3 regions of the Thalassotalea piscium genome follow, and region 2 is predicted to be linked to each of the others. Evidence: riboswitches for the same ligand, from Rfam matches in the RefSeq annotation. Region 2 holds a riboswitch; each other region holds the start of a gene.
The links. A riboswitch is a leader RNA that binds a small molecule or an ion and turns the genes downstream of it on or off. The one in region 2 is predicted to bind cyclic di-GMP.
Positions count from the first base shown of each region.

Region 1: it holds a riboswitch for cyclic di-GMP, as region 2 does, so the genes downstream of both, QUD79_RS06985 (DUF3718 domain-containing protein) here and QUD79_RS09825 (DUF3718 domain-containing protein) in region 2, are expected to answer to the same signal.
Region 3: it holds a riboswitch for cyclic di-GMP, as region 2 does, so the genes downstream of both, QUD79_RS16755 (GGDEF domain-containing protein) here and QUD79_RS09825 (DUF3718 domain-containing protein) in region 2, are expected to answer to the same signal.

Region 1 is NZ_AP027362.1:1,608,842-1,614,154, forward strand. It holds gene scpB (SMC-Scp complex subunit ScpB) at 1-253, shown strand, start outside; gene rluB (23S rRNA pseudouridine(2605) synthase RluB) at 315-1,178, shown strand; gene rnd (ribonuclease D) at 1,310-2,452, shown strand; gene QUD79_RS06985 (DUF3718 domain-containing protein) at 2,559-2,918, opposite strand; cyclic di-GMP riboswitch class I at 2,979-3,065, opposite strand; gene QUD79_RS06990 (3-oxoacid CoA-transferase subunit B) at 3,550-4,206, opposite strand; gene QUD79_RS06995 (CoA transferase subunit A) at 4,234-4,935, opposite strand; gene QUD79_RS07000 (hydroxymethylglutaryl-CoA lyase) at 4,990-5,313, opposite strand, start outside.
Region 2 is NZ_AP027362.1:2,255,613-2,260,925, forward strand. It holds gene QUD79_RS09810 (parallel beta-helix domain-containing protein) at 1-645, opposite strand, end outside; gene QUD79_RS09815 (cytochrome-c peroxidase) at 647-1,924, opposite strand; gene QUD79_RS09820 (c-type cytochrome) at 1,931-2,617, opposite strand; gene QUD79_RS09825 (DUF3718 domain-containing protein) at 2,931-3,284, opposite strand; cyclic di-GMP riboswitch class I at 3,379-3,462, opposite strand; gene QUD79_RS09830 (patatin-like phospholipase family protein) at 3,676-4,830, shown strand; gene QUD79_RS09835 (class I SAM-dependent methyltransferase) at 4,831-5,313, opposite strand, start outside.
Region 3 is NZ_AP027362.1:3,759,374-3,764,686, forward strand. It holds gene QUD79_RS16745 (hypothetical protein) at 1-462, opposite strand, end outside; gene QUD79_RS16750 (tetratricopeptide repeat protein) at 469-2,322, opposite strand; cyclic di-GMP riboswitch class I at 2,524-2,606, shown strand; gene QUD79_RS16755 (GGDEF domain-containing protein) at 2,867-3,880, shown strand; gene QUD79_RS16760 (2-thiouracil desulfurase family protein) at 3,889-4,341, opposite strand; gene QUD79_RS16765 (hypothetical protein) at 4,344-4,679, opposite strand; gene QUD79_RS16770 (c-type cytochrome) at 4,824-5,123, shown strand; gene recQ (DNA helicase RecQ) at 5,203-5,313, opposite strand, start outside.

The sequences.
Region 1 (5,313 bases), 650 kb from region 2:
TATTAAAACATTATTTGAACGTGATTGGATAAAGGAAGTCGGTCATAAAGAAGTGCCGGGGCGCCCAGCACTATTAGCAACGACAAAAGAATTTTTAGATTATTTTTCGTTAAAATCATTGGCACAGTTACCAGAACTAATGCCATTATCAGAATCTTCAATAAACGATATTAAAATAAAAGGAACAGATATCGTTAAAGAAGATAATACTCAAATAAGAGAGACAGAAACAAGCACTAAGCGGAATAAATAAATAGTCCAATTGGTATAATAGCTTAAGCTATGATGTTACTGACGTAAGAGAGTTATAATTCATGTCTGAAAAATTGCAAAAAGTATTAGCCCGTGCGGGCAAAGGTTCGCGCCGCGAAATGGAAACGATAATTAGCGCAGGCCGTGTAAGTGTTAATGGTAAAGTTGCTTACTTAGGTGATCGTGTAGAAGGTAGCGAACAAATTAAAATCGATGGCCATTCTGTTAGCTTACAAGCCAAAGACGATGAAATTTGTCGGGTGCTAATGTACAACAAGCCAGAGGGTGAAATGTGTACGCGTAAAGACCCTGAGGGTCGGCCGACAGTATTTGACCGTCTACCAAAACTTGATTCAAGTCGTTGGATCGCTGTTGGTCGTTTAGATATTAATACTTCAGGTATGTTGCTTTTTACTACCGATGGTGAACTTGCTAATCGTTTAATGCATCCTTCACGAAAAGTTGAGCGTGAATATGCGGTGAGAGTGTTTGGTGAAGTTAACGAGGCCATGCTACAACGCTTAAGAGCAGGCGTAAAATTGGAAGATGGCCCAGCGCGCTTTCAAAAAATAACTTACCGTGGTGGTGAAGGCCGTAATCATTGGTTTCATGTAGTGCTGTCGGAAGGACGAAATCGAGAGGTACGTCGCTTATGGGAAAGCCAAGAGGTGCAAGTAAGTCGATTGATCCGTGTACGTTATGGCGATATGGAAATGAAACGCCAATTACCTTCTGGCGGTTGGACAGAGCTTTCATTAAAAGAAGTTAATTATTATCGACAATTGGTGGGGTTACCACCAGAAGTACAAAGCAAAGTTAAAGTTGATGAAAAAGTAATGGATAACGCCAAAAGTCGTCGCATTCGTCGTTCAGTTAAAAAACATCAAACCAGACATCAGCAATCTACTCGCAGACGCCGAAGTTAAACGAAGTTTCGGTAAAGAACATAAGTATCAATAAAGTGCTTACTTATAAAATGAAATATGCCGTATGTGCAGATAAACGATGACTTTTTTGAGCCGCTAGCATTTGGCATGACAACGCAGTAGGAAACTTAGTGCAAAAGAAATACATTAATGAACAAAATGATTTAGTGGAGTTATGTCATCATTTAAAAAGTTCTGACGCTTTAATGATTGATACAGAATTTGTCAGGACTCGAACTTTTTATCCAAAATTAGGGTTACTACAAGTTTGTAACGGAGAATACCTTGCATTAATAGATCCATTGGCGGTTGATGACCTGTCGCCTTTTTGGGCATTAATAGCAGATGAATCAATAGAAAAAGTGGTTCATGCTTGCTCCGAAGATTTAGAAGTTTTCTTAACTCATGCTAATTGTCGTCCGAAAAACTTAATTGATAGCCAGATAATGATGTCATTCTTAGGGTATGGTTTATCAATAGGTTACGCTGCCATGGTAGAGCACTTTTTAGGTGTTTCATTAGATAAATCAGATTCTAGAACCGATTGGCTTAAACGGCCATTGTCTGATAGCCAAATTGTTTACGCACAAGCTGATGTCGATTACTTATATCAACTTTATCCTACACTTAAATCACAGCTGCAATTAACACCTTGGTTTGAAGCGGTAAAGCAAGAAACTCAGATGATGATCGAGCGAAAATATACGCCAACGGATGCTAGCCAACTCTATCGCAATATAAAAATGAGTTGGCGATTAAATGCTAAACAGCTAAATTTGCTAAAGCAGCTCGTTATTTGGCGGTTTGAGCAAGCTCAAAAAAGAGATATGCCTATTGGTTTTATTGCCAAGGATCATACGTTATTTGGTCTTGCTAAAGTCAATCCTAAAAGCATAGAGGTTATGGGAAGTATTGAAGGAGTAGAGCTTTTAGATGTGCGCCATAAAGGCAAAGCAATGTTAGCCGTTTTAAATTTTGCAAATAAAATGAGCGAAGATGAATACCCAGAGCCACTTAGCCGTTTAGATGAATATCCTGGTTATAAGCAAACGTACAAAAAAGTAAAGAATTTTATCGCAGAAATAGCAAAAGCGAATGAAATTGCAATTGAAAACTTAGCCTCAAAAAAACAAATAAATCAATTTTTGACTTGGCACTTTAACTTGCCAGGTGAGTTAATTAATATTGAACAGGTAGATCTTTTACGTAATTGGCGAAAGAGCCTATTTGGTGAACAACTTTTAGCGTTTGCAAAAGCTGAGTTTGTTAGCTAAGAAAAAATTGAAGTGGAAAAAAAAGCCAGTATTAACTGGCTTTTTTAAATGACAGAAGAATTATTAACTGTAAAACATTATTACGAATGTCCACTAGCTAATAAAATTAGCTGCTAACGCGTTCGTTAGCTGCGTCTATCAATGGTTGCGATCCAGTCTGAATAAGCGCTAGGTTATCAGACACAACACTCTTTGGTAATTTGCTAATTATCATTGAGCCTGTATCGATAGAACCCGCTGATGCGGCAAATTCTAACAAGTTTTTCCCATTACACTGAATACCATCAAAAATATTACGAATTTTTAATTTATTCGTCTTTAAAAAAGAACGCATGCGTCTCTTGTCGTCAGCAGCTACATATTCACATACGCTTTGGGCGATGTTAGCAGCTTGTGCCTGAGGTACAGATACAACAGACGTTAATGTTAAAGCAGTGATAGTAGAAACTAGTAATAATTTTTTCATTTTAATAACCTTTTAATTCATGAGTTAATAAAAGAAAAAACCACAGGATGTACCTATTAACTCGGTAACTCCGCTGTCATAGGTTATCGAACCCTTAGACCGGTGGTTTTGCGTAACACGTTTTCGCGTGTTTTGCCTTTTCTTTGTCTACTTTAGTATCGCGAATGGCTAAGCTAATTGCAAATTTAATGCTACTATTATTTGCTTTGAAGGACTTGTTATTTTGTAGTTTATTGATTTTTATAGTTATTAAGTTAACTCTAAGTGTTTAATTTGACTAAATGTACACATATCTGCAATCAAATGGTAATAAAAAAGGGCAGTAAAGCCCTTATTTATTAAGAATATCTTACAAAGTCTATAGGGCGTGTTGAACTTTCGAGTACGAATTTTGTACGAATTAAACATGATTTAATTGAGGCGTAGCGAGTAAAGTGTAGTTATTCTACATAAATGAGCTAGAACAAAAAATAAATCATGTTTAAACGTATCCGTAGGACAGCGCTTCTTTGGCTTTTCTACGGCGTTTTCACTTATTTATGGGGAACAACCCCACTACATAAGTTCAGCCTTGTATAAACACCAAATAAATCGCTGCAAAAATGTACAGCAAAGATCAACACGCACTAGTTTAAAACTGCATTTCGGGTACATTCTCAGGAATGACAAGCTCACCCGCAGTAAGTTTAACGATTTCTTCAACCGTTACACCGGGAGCACGTTCAAGTAAATGAAATTTACCGCCTTTAATTTCAATGAACGCAAGATCAGTAAGTACTCGTTTTATACACCCTTTACCAGTTAAAGGTAACGTACAGTGTTTTAATAGTTTAGATTCACCGTGTTTTGATGCATGTGTCATGGTTACGATAATATTATCTGCGCCGGCAACTAAATCCATTGCGCCGCCCATGCCTTTAATTAACTTGCCAGGGATCATATATGAGGCAATATTACCATTAACATCAACTTCAAAAGCACCTAATACGGTTAAGTCAACATGTCCACCACGGATCATTGCAAAAGACTCTGCAGAGTCAAATATTGAAGCGCCTGTTGCCATAGTAACAGTTTGCTTACCTGCATTAATGAGATCTGCGTCTATTTCTTCTTCTGTGGGAAATTGTCCCATGCCTAATAAACCGTTTTCTGATTGCAACATAACTTCCATACCTTTAGGTACGTAATTTGCCACTAAGGTCGGAATGCCTATTCCTAAGTTTACGTAGTAACCATCTTGTAATTCTTGTGCGACACGCTGTGCCAATTGCTCTCTTGATAAAGCCATTATTAACTCCTTACAGACTCTAGGTATTTACTTTTGGCGAATTGTGCGCTGCTCAATTCGTTTCTCAAAAGTGCCTTGAATTAAACGATCAACATAGATTCCAGGAGTATGGATATGATCAGGATCTAATTCGCCAGGTTCAACTATTTCCTCAACTTCTACTACTGTAATTTTTCCAGCAGTTGCAGCAAGAGGGTTGAAGTTACGAGCTGTTTTTCTAAATACTAAATTACCGTACCTATCAGCTTTCCAAGCTTTAACAATGGCAAAATCACCTTTGATAGCTTCTTCAAGAATGTAATGGCGGCCATTAAATTCACGTTCTTCTTTACCTTCGGCTACAGGAGTACCATAGCCTGTTGCAGTAAAAAATGCGGGTATGCCTGCACCGCCAGCACGCATTTTTTCAGCAAGCGTTCCTTGAGGTGTTAAAACAACTTCTAACTCACCGCTCATCATTTGGCGTTCAAATTCGGCGTTTTCACCGACATAAGATGCCACTATTTTACTGATTTGACGATCTGGTAGAAGCACACCTAAACCAAAATCATCAACACCACAGTTATTAGAAACGACAGTAAGACCTTTCGACCCTTTACGTTTGATTTCTGCAATTAAATTTTCAGGGATACCACACAAACCAAAACCACCTGCAATTATGGTCATGTTATCTTCAAGACCTGCCATGGCTTCTTCATAGCTTGACACTACTTTGTCAAATCCGGCCATTGTTTACTCCTTAGTAATAAAAAGGGACACCCAATAGAAGTTATTTATTGGGTATTATTTTAATATTTGTGCTCGATAGGCATTAGATACTTTTGAAACGGGTTTTTTATCAAGTTTATCGCTGATAAACCAACCTGCTTCGAGAAGTTTTTCTATATTAATACCTGTCTTTATGCCTAAACCATTTAATAGGTAGAGAACATCTTCAGTTGCCACATTACCTGAAGCTCCTTTAGCATACGGACAGCCGCCTAATCCGGCAATGGCACTATCGACTACCATGATCCCAGATTGTAATGCTGTGTAAATGTTAGTTAACGCTTGTCCATAAGTATCATGAAAATGTACAGCAAGTTTCTCAATAGGTATACGCTGGCT
Region 2 (5,313 bases):
ATGCGAAACATGAATATTGTCACTCATGCCAACATAAATAGCGGCGTCTTCAATACCAGAAATGATATTAAATTCGACAATACCATTTTTGCCAAGTTGAGGGAAAATGCCATACACCCCAGTATCAACGATTATGTTATTACGGATCTCAAAATTATTACCTGCCTGCCCCATAATGCCATTACCTTTATATTTGGTAATAACAAAATTTTCTATGACAAAGTTATTACCTGAATATAAAAATGCGTCATTTAATATACCTTCACCATCAAGGGTTGGACGTTTACCTTCTTTGATTACGCCAATAATTCTAATATCATCTTTATCAACATATACGGTTTCATGGTACGTGCCAGGCATAACCTGAATAGTATCTCCAGGTTTTGCGGCAATCACTGCATCCATAATCGTCTCGCCGTCATTTACAACATGCACTTGTCCAACAACGGTTCTTTCGGCTGCAGCGCCTTTATTGACACCTTGCAGTGCATCAGCATCAGCTGACTTATCGTAGCCACCTTCATAGCTTGCTCCACCTGTACTGCTTGTGATCACTGGGGTTGAATTTTGGATACTACCAAAATACATACCGCCGGCAAAAGCACCTGCGACGAGTATTGCACCTATTATTTTTCCTGAGCTCATATTATTCCCCACTTTGCGTTATAGCATTTTCATTATTATGATTTAATTTTTGTTGTGTACGTGCTGCTTTTGATCTTTCTTGATATTTTTCATCTATTACAGGTAAACCTGAAGGAACCTGTTGAGGTATGCGTGGTGTTAAACTTTCATCGGTTAACGTGCCTAAAAAGGTAACGATTAAATCTAATTCATCATCTGTTAGGTTAGGCTCAGATATATGCCAATGTATTAGCATTTCTTCGCCTTCAGGAATCGAGTTACCTCTACCATCATTATAAAATTTAACAGCCTCTCTAAGATCTTTATAACGTCCAGAGTGCATATAAGGCCCTGATTGAGTAATATTTCTCAGTGTAGGCACTTTAAATGCCCCTTTTAATTTAGGTGCGTTATAGGTTTTTTCTGCCCCTATATCTAATTTACGACCTTCTGGTTCAGGACTACCTATAACCGCAATTTCATTATTCGTAAATAATGGCGGTTGATGACATTCGGCGCACCGAGCAACAAACGAGCGAAATACGTTCAAACCAGCAATTTCATCTTTAGTTAGTGCTTGATGATAACCATGCGCATAGCGATCATAACGGCTATTTAATGAGATTAATGATGTTTGAAATGCAGTTAGCGAGGTATAGATTTGCTCAAGTCCTATTTCTTGCATGTCAGGATATGCTTGTGCAAACAGCTTCACATAGGTTGGCGTTGACCTAATTGTAGCAAGTAGTTTTTCAGGAGTATTACCCATTTCAAGCGGGTCATAAAGCGGCCCTAAGGCTTGTTCTTCTAAACTTTTAGCTCTAGCATCCCAAAAGAATTTGTCGACAAAAGCTACGTTCCATAAAGTAGGGGCCGAGCGAGCTATTTTTTCGCCCGTAATGCCAATGCTTCTATCTAAATTATCACTAAAACCTTTGTCAGGTTGATGACAACTAGCACATGAAATAGAACCATCTTTTGACAGTGCAGGATCAAAAAACAAATACCTTCCTAAATCAATTTGTGCAGGAGTAAAGCCATCTCTATGGGGCGGTAAATTTGTTTGGGTGCCACCTAACCCTTTATTTTGAACCGAGGTATAGAATTGGTATTGCGTTAACAAGCGACATACACCTTGCGGGGTTAACTCAAAGCTCGGCGGGCAATGCTTGGCTAAAGTAAACTCACTTTTGCTAAGGGTGTTATTATTTTCACCCTGCCATTGCTTTGCACTAACAACATTATTAGCCAGTAATACATGAATAGTAAAAACAATAACTAGACTTTTAATGACCTTCATAAGTACCTACTCTTGATTAGCAATATAATGCAAAATATCTTCAAGTTCTTGGCCCGACGTTGTTTTAGCCATCATCGCCATTTGACGACCGAACTTATCCTCGGGGTGAGTTCCTCTAATACCCTGAGTAAAATTAAGCATTTGGCGCTTTAAATACTCGACACTCTGGCCAGATAACTTAGGCGCATTCATTATTTCATTACCTTGCGCCTGCCCGCCATGACATGCCCCGCATTTACCTTGGTAGTATCGACTACCATTTTTTAAATCCCCTGTAGTATTCTGTACCTGTGATATAGCAGGTAGCGCCGCTAAATAAGCACTAAGTTCGGGAACATCCTTGTTAAAGTTGAGTTGTTTACTAATGGCTACCATTTGCATACCTAAAGTATCTTTATTGTGAGAGCCGCGAAGACCATTAGCAAAATTGTGTAATTGACGCGTAATATAACTTGCTGACTTACCAGCAAGTGAAGGTGAATTAAGCTGTGCATTACCTTGCGCTTTATCTCCGTGACAAGCTATACATTGCCCATAAGACTCTGGCATTTTATTAGCAACTGCAACTTGGCTGAGCGCACTCAATATAAATACTATTGTAGTGAGAGATAAGTGTCGGTTATACCTGTTATTTTTTTTACCAGTCAAAATATTTATTAATGAATTATTAATAGAAAAAATATAGCTATTCATACAGAAGTCACCCTATAAATGAAGTAACCACTATAAAGAGAGAAAAGTAAAATAGCTGACGAATTATAAAAAATAGCTGACGAATTCTGCTAAAAACCTAATAAATAAGGCATTAAAGTATATTAAAAAATATAAAATCAAATAATTTTAAATAATTACTGTGTTGAAAATTAAATTAGCACAAAGTTTTGGGCAAAAAAAAACGAGCTATAAAAGCTCGTTTTATTGTAATACCAATCTCACTAACTATGTGATCATTTCTACTGGGTAAAATTGGTCACTTAATAAATGAAACTGGTATAATTTTTTTAAATTAGCTATTAACGCGAGTTTCTGCAATTGCAGTTAATTCAGATGAAGTAATTGAAGAAATAACTTCAGCAACTACTTGCTTAGGTAACTTACTGATAATCATCGCACCAGTGTCGTTAGCATTTTGGTTTGCTGCAAATGCAACTAAGTTCATGCCATTACACTGAACACCGCTAAAAACTGAACGAATTTTTAATTTGTTTGTTTTTAAGAAAGAACGTAAACGTTGCTTGTCGTCTGCTGCAACATAGTCGCACATAGTTTGTGCAATGTTAGAAGCAGAAGCTTTTGGAGCAGTTACGATAGTAGTTAAAGATAATGCAGCGATAAATGTAGCAACAAGTAAGTTTTTCATTAAATAACCCTTTAAAATAAATCTATAAAATATAGTAAAAGAAACGGTTACAATTTTTACCTGTGCCCACATCAAAAGAGAAGTGGTTACTTGCCGAGGTAACTCCGCTGTCGTAGGCTTTGCCCTTAGACCGGTAGTTTTGCGTAGCACTCTTTCAAGCACCTTGCCGTTTCTAGCTGCGCGCATTATACGTTTAAAAAATAACGAGTCAATCATTTATTTCACACGCTTTTTTATTTAATGATAAATTCACTAGAGCAATGATAAAAAAGTCATTACACTGAGCCATAAATATAAAAATACACGTAAATATTGCTCTTTTATCCAAAACGTTACACAAACAGGAAGATAAATTAGCTTGCGTACTCATCGGAATATAAACTTAAGTTGTATGATTGCTAAACCAAGTTACCAACAGTCTAAAAATGCCCTAGTATTAACCGGTGGTGGCGCAAGAGCTGCATATCAAGTTGGCGTATTAAGTGCGATTGCAAAGTATGTACCGCGCCATCATGCTAGCCCCTTCCCTATTATTTGCGGAACTTCAGCTGGCGCAATTAATAGTACTGCATTAGCATGTTATGCATCGTGCTTTCATCTAGCAATAAAAAAGCTTGAATGGGTATGGAACAACCTAAGTACCAATAGAATTTATTATAGCGATCCGGTACGCGTTTTCGGCCATTTAATTAATGGTGCTTTGGCGAACTTTCAAGCCGACTATGCTAATAAAAAAGCCCATAGTTTATTAAACAGTACCCCGTTACGAAATTTATTAGATGAAGTTATCGACTTCAGACGAATTGATGTCAACATTATGAAAGGCTATCTAAAAGGGATTTCTGTTACAGCTTCAAGCTATTCAAGTGGTGATTCCGTTAGTTTTTACCAGTCACAATCAAGTATAGCGCCATGGTATAGAGAAAAGCGATATGGAAAGCCTACCCAATTGAGTGCTGAGCATTTAATGGCTTCCGCAGCTATACCCTTAGTCTTTCCATCAATAAAAATTAAAAAAGAACATTATGGTGATGGCTCTATTCATCAGCTTTCGCCATTAAGCCCTGCTATTCACCTTGGCGGTGAAAAGTTGTTTATTGTTGGTGTAGAGCAACCCCAAGAACCACTACATTCAAAAGAAAACAATCCACATCCTCCAACAACAGCTACGATCGCAGGCCATTTACTCGATGGTATTTTTTCTGACACTCTTCAAAGTGACTTAGAAAGGATGAAGCGCATTAATAAAACAGTATCATTAATTCCAAAAGAAGTTAGAACCCAAAACAAAGGCTTAAAAAATATTGACTCAATGCTCATTAATCCTAGCCAAGATTTTAACGCCCTGGCTGTTGAGCACTTTGCGGAACTACCGCTTTCACTACGTATACTATTACGTAGTATAGGTATAAGCAATGACTCTGAATCAAGTTTAATTAGCTATATATTATTTGAAAAAAACTACTGCAAGCGATTAATAAAATTAGGCTTTGAAGATGCCATGGAACAAGAAACTCAGATCCGCGAATTTCTTAATTTAAAATAATTAGCCTGGCTTTTTAACAATAATTTCAATCGGTGTTAATGCGTTACTGCTAATTTGATCAATTAAATGGCTAAATTTTAGCTTAGCATTATCTTGTATTAAAGTGTGTAGACTTAATAAGGGCTTTACTCCGTTAGTTGCTATCTTTCCCGATTGTCGCTTAAAGTAATCAAGCGCAAAATCTTTACGAGAGTTAATTGCTACAACATTAAATCCTACCGCTTTAAGCTTTCTTTGATATGAATCAAGACTTGATAAATAGCTAGTGTCACTAGTTGAAGCCCAAGGTAAAGGGTAATTGACTGTATCTTTATTAGTTTTCATTACATCATAAATTAAAAATAACGAATTTTCCCGTAAACAACGAAACACATCCGCAAATAATGCCTGTTTATCAGCAACATTCATTCCGACATGGAGCATAGTCACACCATCAAAGCTATCATCAGCAAAAGGAAGGCTTGTCGCACTTGCTTGCAGTAA
Region 3 (5,313 bases), 1.5 Mb from region 2:
ATTAAGTAGCATTTCAACAAACGACATAAACCCACTTAAGCTATTACTATTCCATGTACGTTTTATGTGGCCATCGCTCTTTGTAATATACGCGGTAAGTCGTGAAAAACTTCTACTGTCATAAGCTTGACAACTTTTCTTAATTGCGATATTTGTTCGTGCCTTACCTTTTAAGCTTTCTCTAACTATGGCTGCGTAGTTAGCTACTAATGGAGTTAAGTAAACAACAAATTCATTATCATCGCTCAACTCTTTTGCCATTTTATTAAAACGAAACTTAATAAACTCCTCGTTCTTTTTTGCCATTAGCGCTAGTGTATCAATTAGCACCTGGCTTTCTTTTTTACTATCTAAAGAAGCGCGTTTGAGTGCGGTTATATCTCTTTGAAGCCCTTCAGCTCGAAAGTAAAAATAAATACTTACTGTGATAAAAATGGCTAATAACCCAAGAACAAAAATCATAAAAGTCTACTTCTTAAAGGTGGTATGTTCTGATCGTGTTGACTCACTTAATCTAGATAAAAAGATATAAGGATCTATATCCTGAATACTAGGCGTTTCAAATGCGTAGCTAATTTTAACTGAAAAATCACCCAAATTAGCAAAAAATCGTTTATTGATTGCGTTAGCAATTAAATTTAACTTTTTTTGTAAGCTTTGTTTATTTTGATGAGGAGATAAAAACAAGTATTCGCCCTCACTAATTAACCCAACAGTATCAAACTCAGCAACATATTCATTAATTAAAGTCGCAATAGTTTTCGCTACTTCTGCCACTGTTCTTTTATTAAACCGAAAGGTAAGTTCTTCCCAGTTACATATAGATAAATAGCCAACAGATAAGGTATATTCAAACTTTCGTGCTTTTTTATAATTCAACTGATAAAGCACCTTGGTTTGAGAAGGGGTTGCTATATAGTAGTCTGGCTTTTCTATATCTTCGTAAGCATTAGTTAACCGCTGATTTCGCTGATTTAAATAAAGATAAAACGCAATAATAACAACACTAACTAATAGTGCTAACAGAAAAAAAACTATATTCTTTACTTGTTGATACTTAGCAAAATAAGACTGACGTACGTCTGACTGTTCAGCAACATTCAATGCTATTTCACGATTTTGTAGCTCAAGCACATTACCTGTAAAGCCTTGCGATACAAATAACTGCTGAACATTATGCTTTTCATAATGAGTTATCTGCGTTTTATATACATCAATTGCTTTCTTATAATTACTTTGCGAGACATACATATCAGCTAACAAATCGTAAAGCTCAAGTTGCTCAAAACTTACCTCTACCTTCTGTGATAAACTTGCTGCTTTATTAAGCATTTCATACGATAGTGGTTTATTCTCAAGCTTGTCGTACGCTTTAGCTAATGCAATTAAAGCTGACATATGAGGCGCGCCGAAACTTCTTTCACTTAGCTTAGTTTTAGACGGCAGTAAGAATTGAAGCGCCTCTTCTGGTAAGTTTTGCGCGAGTAAAACTTTTCCTAGCCCTAAGTCTGCAAAAGCTTGACGAATTGGCAGGTTATGTTTTATTGCTTCTTGTTTTGCTTGATAAAAACCACTGTAGGCATCATCTAACCGATTAAGCTTTAAGTTTGTTTCTGCTAAATAATAATAGCTTCTATCTATCGACGCGACTTTACCTGATTCAAACCGTAGTTTTATTGCTTTGTTATATAATGCTTTTGCAGTATCGTAATCTTGTTGATACAGATACGCTAATGCCAATATTTCAATAACTTCAAGGTAGTTATTGAACTGTTCATTATCTGCAAGTAGCGTTTTTATTTCTTGTAATTCTTGATGGGCAGCCAAGTTATTCGCTATTAACGCGTTCGACATAGCACTATAGCTTAAAGCCACTAATAAATACCTTACATTTATTAATTGCCTTGCGATTACCACAGCTTCGTTAGCAAATTCATTTGCTTGGTGAAAACGCCCTTCAAAGTAATGGCTTGCTGTTAACTTCAATAAAAAGTCTATTTTCAAGACATTATTTATGCCCACAATAGCTATACCATCTTGCGCAAACTGCATAGCCTTACCTAGATCACCCTGATTAATTGCGGTATTGGCAAGTAAAATAAATACTTTCGCTGTAGTGTCGGCACTATAAAAGTGTCGCTTTTGCAAAATATTATTAGCCAATTGAACTACATCATCAGCGGGAAGGGCTTCCTTTTCTTTTGCAAACAGTTGTTCAACTTGCTGAATATTTTCACTAATACTATTCTCTTGAGTCCAAGCACGGCAACTAACAGCAATACTCAACAACACCATTACGCAATACAAAGTATGTTGTTTCACTTAACTCCCTCATCTACAGCATGCCAACAGTACTAATTTAATTAATTCTCCCAAAGTAGGGTATAAATTAAATCGAATTAGTATAAGCCTAAAAGTAAAATAATATTATCATGATTAACTTTTAAGCACGACGCGTAAGATAATTATTCTTAAGGTTTACAAGACAAATTAATTCACTATAATGGTTTTTGAGCTACTAAAGCTTGAAAAGGGCAAATCTAGTGAAAATTAGAGACGCAAAGTTACCGGCCTAAAGATTACTCTATGGCAGCGGAACTACCGAATTTAGATATAGTGGGGGCTTATCTGAATACTGTATTCAGTTGTTTGTACCTGCGGTAACTTTTGCGTGCCACCTTTCTTCTACTTGTTCTATTATTTCATTTTAATCTATAGATAATCACTTTTTGTCGTATATTGCCGCTCTTTTAACTCAATCTTTATTTATTTATTGTTTACCTATAGAAGTTTTCGTTTATTTCCTAGAGAATGAGCTAATAATAATATTTTAGTAATGTTATATGTCGTATTTAAAGAGTGAGTTATGAAATACCATGACTCAGTAAAACAGGCCGAACAAAAACTATCGCTCGCAATAAAGCAGTTGCAAGAATGGGGCTTGCCAGCAACTCCAATAAATTATGCGGTAAGTTACGAATTTATTAATGGCCAAAACACTACATTATCCGCACTCATTAATCAGCAGCTTGCACTAGATAAACCGCTTGATAATTTTTTTATGGATGAAATATATCGACAGGTTATTTTAGGCGCTGAACAGTTTCGAGACGAAATAATTACCGATATCGAAAATATTGTTGATCAAGTAAAACAAAGCTGTAGAAAAACCACACACCATGCAGATACCTTTATTAACACTGTAGATAAACATTCTGAACAACTTTGTTCTCAAGATGAGCAACAAATAAAACAGGCACTTGTGGATATAGGGACAGCTTCTAGACAATTTAAATTACAACAAGAAAAGCTCAATCAGCAACTACAAGATTCCAAAAAGCAAACCTTATCACTTAAGAATGAATTGCAGGAAATTCGTAAAGACATTTACTTAGACCCTTTAACTGGCCTATATAATCGTAAAGCACTTAATAAACATATTGCAGGCTGGATTAAAGAGGACCCTAACAAAAGCTTAGCTGCAATAGTAATTAATGTTGATAAGTTACAGCAAGTCACAACAGATTTTGGTCACATAATCAGTGATATTTTATTATCAAAAATTGCCAACAAGGTGATTAGTTATGTAGGTGAAAGCGGATTACCGGTTCGCTCTGGCGGCAACGAATTTACAGTTTTATTGCCAGAAATTGAATGCTCTGTAGCTACCGAAATAGCTGAAAAGATTCGACAAGGTGTAGAGCGGTTAAGGTTTGTTAGTAGTAAAACAGGTAGTCGCTTACCCAAAATGACGATTTCTCTCGCTGTAAGCACCCTAGACTTAAACAAAAACGTTCATAGTGTGCTAAATAAAACTAGCGCCTTAGTAGCCAAAATGCAAAAAAGCTCACAGTATAATCAAATAGCTGTAACATCTTAATATCATAATTACTCAAGCAATCCACTTAATTCATTAATTTGCTGCTCAGAAAACACTTTTATACCATGCGCTTGTAATAACTTCGCCGTTACGCCCATTCCTTCAATTTTTTGGCCAGAAAAAGTCCCATCATAAACACTGTTACTTCCACAGGAAGGGCTAGACTCTTTTAATAGCGCGTAGCGTATCTGATACTTTTTGCATAATAACAACGCCTTATTTGCACCAGAAATAAACTCATTAGTTACATCGATACGCTGTTGAGTAATAATACGACCATCGGTCTGCATTTCTGCAGGCTCCCTCGGTATTGATAGGCCGCCACTAACTTCAGGGCATATACTAATAATTCGACCTTGTTGCTGCCAAACAGCTAGCTTTATATGGTGTTGCCGCTGACAGTTGCCATCATACCGAACTTTTTCACCTAACAAGCAAGCACTCACTAATATTTTATTCATTGCTATTTCATCTTAAGTAATCGTTCGATTTCTTGGTAGAGAGTATGTAAGTTGGTTATCTGGTCCTCACCATAAGCTTCAATCCAAATAGCTTCACAACTAGACTCTAGGCATATTATAAACTCAGCCTGTTGAAATATAAATCGGGCATTCATTCGATCTGCCCCCTCCATAACTTCAACTAATTTAGCAGATTTAAAAACTGTAAAAAATGCTTCAATAAATAATGCTAAAGCTTCCTGATGCCAAGAAAACGCTGATACTTGAAAAGTGATCGTTTGGTAACTATCGTTGTATTGAACTCTTTTTATCATCGCTTTTAGGTAATTATTGGTCATATCTGGGAGAATTTAATGATCGTAAACAAACTTAGGCGTATAATACAAAAAAACCAACGACAGCATTGATCTTTTTTCCTATAATCTAAGCAGATTAATTCGGTTTTTAATATTTTTTTTAACCACTATAGAGAGATAATTGTTATGAAAAAACTTACTTTAGCTATTGCAGCTACAGTGATGATTGCATCTCCTGCTTTTGCTGGCGATATTGCAGCAGGTAAAGCTAAATCAGCAACTTGTGCAGCTTGTCACGGCGCCGAAGGTATTTCGGCAATACCTATGTACCCAAACTTAGCAGGTCAAAAAGAAGCGTACCTTGTTAAGCAATTAAAAGATTATAAGTCAGGTGCTCGTAAAGATCCTGTAATGTCTGCAATGGCAATGCCGTTATCAGACGAAGATATTGCAAATGTTGCTGCATACTTTGCCAGCAAAAAGTAGATTTCGATTTGTCTAAAAAAGCGCTGTTGAGCGCTTTTTTAGTATTTACCCACACTCTTACGAGCCAGACAGCTTAGCTTTAAGCATTCAAATGCTCTTGAATAACCTCAATAAACGGCTTGCCATAACGAGAAAGCTTGGTATCTCCAACACCACTAATTCTTAAAAACTGTGCTGAATTCACAGGTTT